One region of the Kocuria cellulosilytica genome, then DNA from elsewhere that is predicted to be linked to it. Evidence: predicted binding sites of a transcription regulator. Region 1 holds the regulator's gene; the other holds the start of a gene.
The links. The regulator LexA, encoded in region 1, represses DNA repair genes until DNA is damaged. The targets are predictions, from matches to a motif close to TCGAACANNTGTTCGA.
Positions count from the first base shown of each region.

Region 2: a site for LexA is predicted at 1,238-1,253, ahead of RCG67_RS05735 (DNA polymerase III subunit alpha). Genes of this name have one in related genera too.

Region 1 covers NZ_JAVFWZ010000011.1:100,444-103,781, reverse strand. Annotated here, with positions in the region: gene RCG67_RS15015 (histidinol-phosphate transaminase) at 1-901, opposite strand, end outside; gene RCG67_RS15010 (LysM peptidoglycan-binding domain-containing protein) at 1,012-1,437, opposite strand; gene lexA (transcriptional repressor LexA) at 1,778-2,548, shown strand; gene RCG67_RS15000 (ATP-dependent DNA helicase) at 2,719-3,338, opposite strand, start outside.
Region 2 covers NZ_JAVFWZ010000003.1:134,398-137,735, reverse strand. Annotated here, with positions in the region: gene RCG67_RS05735 (DNA polymerase III subunit alpha) at 1-1,228, opposite strand, end outside; gene RCG67_RS05730 (MOSC domain-containing protein) at 1,463-2,035, shown strand; gene RCG67_RS05725 (TIGR03885 family FMN-dependent LLM class oxidoreductase) at 2,100-3,068, opposite strand; gene RCG67_RS05720 (fumarylacetoacetate hydrolase family protein) at 3,290-3,338, opposite strand, start outside.

The DNA of each region.
Region 1 (3,338 bases):
CGAGCCGGGTCAGTCCCTCGACGATCCGGTCGCGCTGGACCTTGATGTCCTCGACGTTGGCCAGCAGCGACCCCGAGTGGCGCAGCGCCGCGAGGGCCGTGGCCTGGGTGACGGCCGAGAGGTGGTACGGCAGCCGGACGAGACGCACGGCATCGGCGACCTCCGGCGCGGCCGCGAAGTAGCCGAGGCGGGCGCCGGCGAGCGCGAACGCCTTGCTCATGGTGCGGGAGACGATCAGGCGGGGCCGGCCCTCGAGCAGGGTGAGCGCGGTGGGGGTGCCGCCGTGCGAGAACTCGGCGTAGGCCTCGTCCACCACCACGACCGTGCGGAACTCCTCGCCCGCCTCGTACACCGCGGTCACCACGTCCGCCCCCAGCGCCGTGCCCGTCGGGTTGTTGGGCGAGCACAGGAAGACGACGTCCGGCCGGTGCCGGCGCACCTGCTCGGCAGCGGACTCCGGGGACAGCCCGAAGTCCGCCGCCCGCTCCCCCGCGACGAAGGCGGTGTGCGTCCCGGAGGCCAGGAGCGGGTACATCGAGTAGGTCGGGACGAAGGTGAGCAGGGTGCGGCCGGGGCCGCCGAAGGCCTGCAGGATCTGCTGCAGGATCTCGTTGGAGCCGTTGGCCGCCCACAGGTTCTCGGCCCCGAGCCCGTGGCCGAGGTACGCCGCGAGCTCCTCGCGCAGGGTGGTGAACTCGCGGTCGGGGTACCGGTTGAGGGCCCAGGCCGCCGCGGTGACCTCCTCGACGATCGCCGCGTGCACGTCCGCGGGGACCGGATGGGTGTTCTCGTTGGTGTTGAGCGCCACGGCGACGTCGAGCTGCGGGGCGCCGTACGGCGTCCTGCCGCGCAGGTCGTCGCGGAGCGGGAGGGCGTTGAGTCGGTCCAGGTTCTGCGTCACCCGGACAGTTTAGTGCTCCGCCCGGGCCCTCCGGCCCAGGACCCGTCACGGACCCGGGGCTCCCGCGGCGGCCCGGGGCCACGCGCGGCCGGCCGGACCGGGCGGGCGGCTCAGGCGGCCGGGACCTCGAGCGGCCGGCCGGCCACGAGCACGGAGCTGTCCAGATCGTTGAGCTCCACGATCTCGTCCATGACCTCCCGCGGGTCCCGGTCCGGGTCCGCGGTCACGGCGAGCTCCCACAGGCTCTGCCCGGGATGGACGGTGACCTGCTCGGTCCCGGGGCCCGGGACAGGCTCGCTCGTGGCCGTGGCCGTCGAGGGGACGAGGAAGATCACCGCCAGCACCACGAGGGCGGCGGAGCCGGCGAGGACGGGCAGGCCCAGGAACACCAGGCGGCCTCGGCGGGTGAGGGTCAGCGGGGTGCGGGAGCCGGAGCCGGCGGGGCGGGCCCGCCGGGCCGCACGGCCGAGGCCGCCCGCCGCCGCGGAACCGCGGCGGCGCTCGACGACGGCGCTGAGGGTGGCACTGGCACTCATGACATGAACTCCTTGACGTTCCCGCACGGGCGGGCGATCTCGAACACCGGTCCGGTCGACGGCCCGTGCGGGCCTCCATTCGATCGAACATACTTTCGAATACCGATGACCCATGTCTAGCACGTGCCTGCGAACGCTGTCGACACCGGCTCGTACATATGTTTGAACACCCACGGCGTGTCGCCTAGGCTGAGGACGTGTTCGGGCCTCGGGCCGGCGCGCGCTGCGGACCCCCTGCGCCTGCCGACCGGGATCCATCGAACCACCCGGGTCCGACATCGGAACCGGGACCGTGAGGACCGGCGGCACCGGCAGCCGGACGGGAAAGGACGACGCTCCCATGGCCCAGCCCCCCACCCCCGAGGAGCCCCGCGCCCGGGGCGCCCGCCCCGGGGCGCGCTCGCGCAGCCGCGGGCTCAGCGTGCGCCAGCGCACGATCCTCGAGGCCATCCAGCGCTCCATCGCCGAGCACGGCTATCCGCCGTCCATGCGGGAGATCGGGGACCTCGTGGGCCTGGCCTCGCTCTCGAGCGTCACCCACCAGCTCTCCCAGCTCGAGAAGCTGGGCTACCTGCGCCGCGACCCCAAGCGGCCCCGGGCCATGGAGGTCCTCACGCCGCTGCAGCTGCGCGGGACCGCCGGCGCGGAGGCCCCCGAACCGGCGGCCGAGACCGCGGCGGCGCCCGCCGGCCGCGCCGCGGGCCCCGATTCCGTGGCCGAGCTGTCCACCTCGGCGGACGTGACGATGGTCCCGCTGGTCGGCCACATCGCCGCCGGCGGGCCGATCACGGCCGAGCAGGCCGTCGAGGACGTCCTCGCGCTGCCCCGCCAGCTGGTCGGGCACGGCGAGCTGTTCATGCTGCGCGTCAAGGGCGACTCGATGATCGACGCCGCGATCTGCGACGGCGACTGGGTGGTGGTGCGGCGGCAGAGCGCCGCCGACAACGGGGACATCGTGGCGGCCCTGCTCGACGACGAGGCCACGGTCAAGACCTTCCGCCAGCGGGACGGCCACACGTGGCTGCTGCCGCAGAACACCCGCTACGAACCGATCCTCGGCGACCACGCCACCGTGATGGGCAAGGTCGTCTCGGTGCTGCGCAGCCTCTGAGCCGCCGCGCTCCCCGGTGCCCTGGCCTCCGCCGCCGGCGGGGGCCCGGTGCCGTGCGGCCCGGTGTCGTGCGGCCCCCCTGTCGAACGCGCCGGCCGGGCCCGGCCGGTTCGCACCCCGCCCGCGCGGACGTCCGGGCGGGGGCGGCACCCGGTCGGCGCCGGGCCTGCTCAGCCCGTGGCGAGGCGCTGCAGGGCCCCGAGCACCACCGAGCGGTCCGTGGTGGTCCACAGCGGCGGCAGGGAGCCCCGCAGGAAGCCGCCGTAGCGGGCGGTCGCGATCCGCGAGTCCAGGATCGCCACGACGCCCCGGTCCCCGCCCGTGCGGATGAGCCGCCCGGTCCCCTGGGCGAGCCGCACGGCCGCGTGCGTCGCGGAGACGGACATGAAGCCGTTGCCGCCGGCCCGCTCCGCGGCGCGGCTGCGGGCGCTCGCCAGCGGGTCGTCCGGGCGGGGGAAGGGGATCCGGTCGATCATCACGAGCCGGCAGGAGGCCCCCGGGACGTCCACGCCCTGCCACAGGCTCATCGTGCCGAACAGGCTCGTCGAGGGGTCGTCGGTGAACTCCTGGACGAGGCCCGCGAGCGAGGACTCCCCCTGGCACAGGATCGGCAGGTCGGTGCGCGCGCGCAGGGCCTCGGCCGCCTCCTCCGCGGCCCGGCGGGAGGAGAAGAGCCCGAGGGCCCCGCCCCGGGAGGCCTCCAGCAGCGCCAGCATCTCGTCCAGCTGGGCCTCCGTGAGCCGGCGGCCGGGCTTCTCCAGGTGCTTGGCGAGGTAGAGGATGCCCTGTC
Region 2 (3,338 bases), on a different contig from region 1:
AGGACACCCCCGAGCCGCGGGCGGCGTGGCGGACGCCCATCTCCTCGATCATCGCGGAGACCTCGGCCACGGTGAGGAAGTAGGAGGCGAAGCCGAGGTCCTCGATCACCCTCAGCTCCCGCTCCAGCCGGTCCCGCACGGTCCGTGTGGCGCGGCGGCCCGGGTAGCGGCGCCCCAGGCCGGCCTCGCACCGGGCCCGCAGCTCCGCGGGCGCCGGCCGTTCCAGGTCCAGCACGGAGGCCTCCGGCACCACCGGGCGCCCCCAGCCGCAGTCGGCGACCGGGTCCAGCCGGCACCGGTCGGCGACCCGCTGGGTGCCGGCCAGCAGGGCCGCGGCCCCGGCGGCGCCGAGGTCCGCGGCCCGGGCGATCTCCGCGGCGAGCGCGCGCATCCGCCGGGCGGACTTGAGCCAGCCCTGGCCGTTGGGCTGCAGCGGCTCCGGCGCCGCGGTCCGCCGGGACCCACCGGCCCGCCCGGTGCCTCCTCCCCTGCCGCCGGGGACGAGGCCGGCCCGAGCCCCGAGGGTCTCGAGCGGGGTGAGGGCGCGGGCGGCGTCGAGGACGTCGGCGGTGGCGGCCTCGGCGGGGGTGGCGTAGCGCACCGCGTTGGTCAGCACGGGGGTCAGTCCTGCCTCGAGGGCGGCCCGCAGCATCCGGGCCGCGTGGGAGGTGCTGCACGCGGTGCCGGGGGCGGCCAGGTGCGAGACCACCTCCACGGCGAGCGCCGGCGCGGGGAGCAGGGACCGCCACCTGGCCAGGGCAGCGCGCCCGGTGCGGTAGCGGCGGGCCGCGAGCTCCTGCCCGACGTCGGAGACGGGTCCGAGCAGCACGGTCAGGACCGGCTCCTCGTGCCGGGGCGGGACGGCGGCGGCCGCGATCTCGGCGGCGGTCGCCCCGGGCGGGCCCTCCGCGGCGTGGGCGGTGGAGACGAGCCGGCACAGGGCGGCGTAGCCCGCGCCGGCGGTGTGGCCGGCCGCGAGGACCACCACGCGGCCGAGGACGCGCTCGCGGCCGGGGGCCAGCAGGGCGAGGTCGACCCCCAGGACCGGGTCGAGGCCGTGCTCCCGGCACGCGCCCAGGTGCTTGATCGCCCCGTAGAGCCCGTCCCGGTCGGTGCAGGCGAGCACGTCCGCGCCGTCCGCCGCGGCGGCCGCCGCCAGGGCGGCGGGCCGGCTGACCCCGAAGTGGGCGCTGAAGGCGGTGGCGACGTGCAGGTGCGGAAAGCTCACGCCCCCCATTCGAATACGTGTTCGAATATTAAGTCAATTGCAAACCGCCGGGAGGACCGCCGGGCCCCCGGGAGGAGGAATCGCCGCACGAGCGTCCCGAGGACGACGGGCGGAACAGCTCTCGCCGGGCCCGCCGCGCTCCCCGGCCCTATGCTGGGCTCGGACGGCTGCTGCGATCGGACGGCCGCACGGCAGAGCGGCAGCGGCCCTCGTCACGACGGAGGGGTGCACGGCATGGCGGAGAGCTACCGGTACGACGTGGAGGTCCTGCACCTGCTCGTGTCCCCGGCCCACGCCTACTTCGGCCGCGCCCGGGACGGCGCCGCGGACGTCCCCAGCACCGACGCCGACCGGGCCGAGCTGGTGGCCGGCAAGGGCGTCGTCGGCGACCGGTTCTTCGGCAAGGCCGCGCACCTGGACGCCGCCGTCACCCTGCTGGCCGTCGAGGCGCTCGAGGCCATGGCCGAGGACCTGGGCGCACCCCCGTTCGACCCGCTCCTGACCCGGCGCAACGTGGTCCTCCGGGGCGCCCAGCTGGCCCCGCTGCTGGGCGAGGAGTTCGCACTGGAGTCCCGGGGCGACATCCTGCGGCTCCGCGGCGGCCGGCCGGCCCACCCGTGCGCCTGGATGGACCGGGTGCTCGCCCCGGGCGCGCACGCCGCCATGCGGGGACGAGGAGGCCTGCGCTGCCGGCCGCTGTCCAGCGGTGCCCTGCACCGCGGACCGGCCGTGCTGCACAGCCCGGTCCCGCTCGATCCGGAGGAGGCCGGGGCGGCGGTCCTGCGGCGGCCGTCCCGGTTGCCGTAGCGCCCACGGGACGCCCGGCCCCGTCCCCCTCCGTGCCCGGCGGCCGGGACGGCCCCGGGGAGGCTCAGGCCTGCGCGAGCTGGGGCAGCACCGCCTCCCCGAAGGCGTCGAGGAAGGGGCCCTGCTCCTGCCCCACGTGGTGCAGGTAGATCTCGTCGAAGCCCAGCTCGGCGTACTCGTACAGCCACTGGGCGTGCCGGCCGAGGTCGGCGGAGACGTTGACCGCCCCGGCGACCTGTTCGTCCCCGACGTCCTCCTGGACCGCCTTGCGCAGGTAGTCCTGGGGCGAGGCGAGCTCGGCCATGGTCACGGGGTCGAAGACGTTGGTGCGCCACTGGTCGAGGGCGATCGCCCGGGCCTGCTCCTGAGTGGCCGCCCAGCTCAGGTGCACCTGGAGCGCGGCACGGCCGGTGCCGCCGGCCTCGCGCCAGGCGTCGAGCATCCGGCGCAGGTCCTCCAGGGGCTGCTGGACCGTGATGAACCCGTCGGCCACGGGGGCGAAGCGGCGGACCGTCGTCGGAGTGAGCGCGGCGACGAGCAGGGCGGGCGGGACCTCCGGCGGGTCCCAGACTCGGGCGCGGTCGGCGTGGAAGGGTTCGTGGCAGGACACCTCCTCGCCGGCGTGCAGCCGGCGGACGACGTCGAAGCTGCCCTCGAGGAACCGCTGCCGCTGCTCCTTGGCCGGCCAGTCCGGGGTGACGGCCCGCTCGTTGAGCTTCTGCCCGCTGCCCAGGGCGGTCCAGACCCGGCCGGGGAACATGCGGGCGAGGGTGGCCGTGGCCTGGGCGGTGACCACCGGGTGGTAGCGCCGGCCCGGGGCGTGCACGAACCCGAACGTCAGGTCCGTGGTGGCCAGGGCCGCGCCCAACCAGGACAGCGCGAACCCGGAGTGGCCCTGGCGCGGTGACCACGGCTCGAGGTGGTCGGAGCACATGGCCGCGCCGAAGCCGGCCTGCTGGGCGTGCCCGACGTCGAGCAGCAGCTGCTCGGGAGGGATCTGCTCGTGGGAGGCGTGGAAGCCGATCGTCGCCATGGGGTCCTCCGGTCGAAGGCGGGAACAGAGAAGTGGGAACGGGTGAGCTCGGGACGGATGAGCCCGGGACGAGTGAGCTCGGGACGGATGAGCCCGGGACAGGTGAGCTCAAGACGGATGGGCTCAGGACAGGTGAGCTCGGAACGGACGAGCCTAGGACGAGTGAGCTCGGGACAGACGAGGGCAGGAACAGGGCAGAACCGGGAGGGCCGGGTACCGGATCAGCCGGCCGCGGCCCGGAGGTCCTCGGCGGGGGTGCAGACGTTGCGC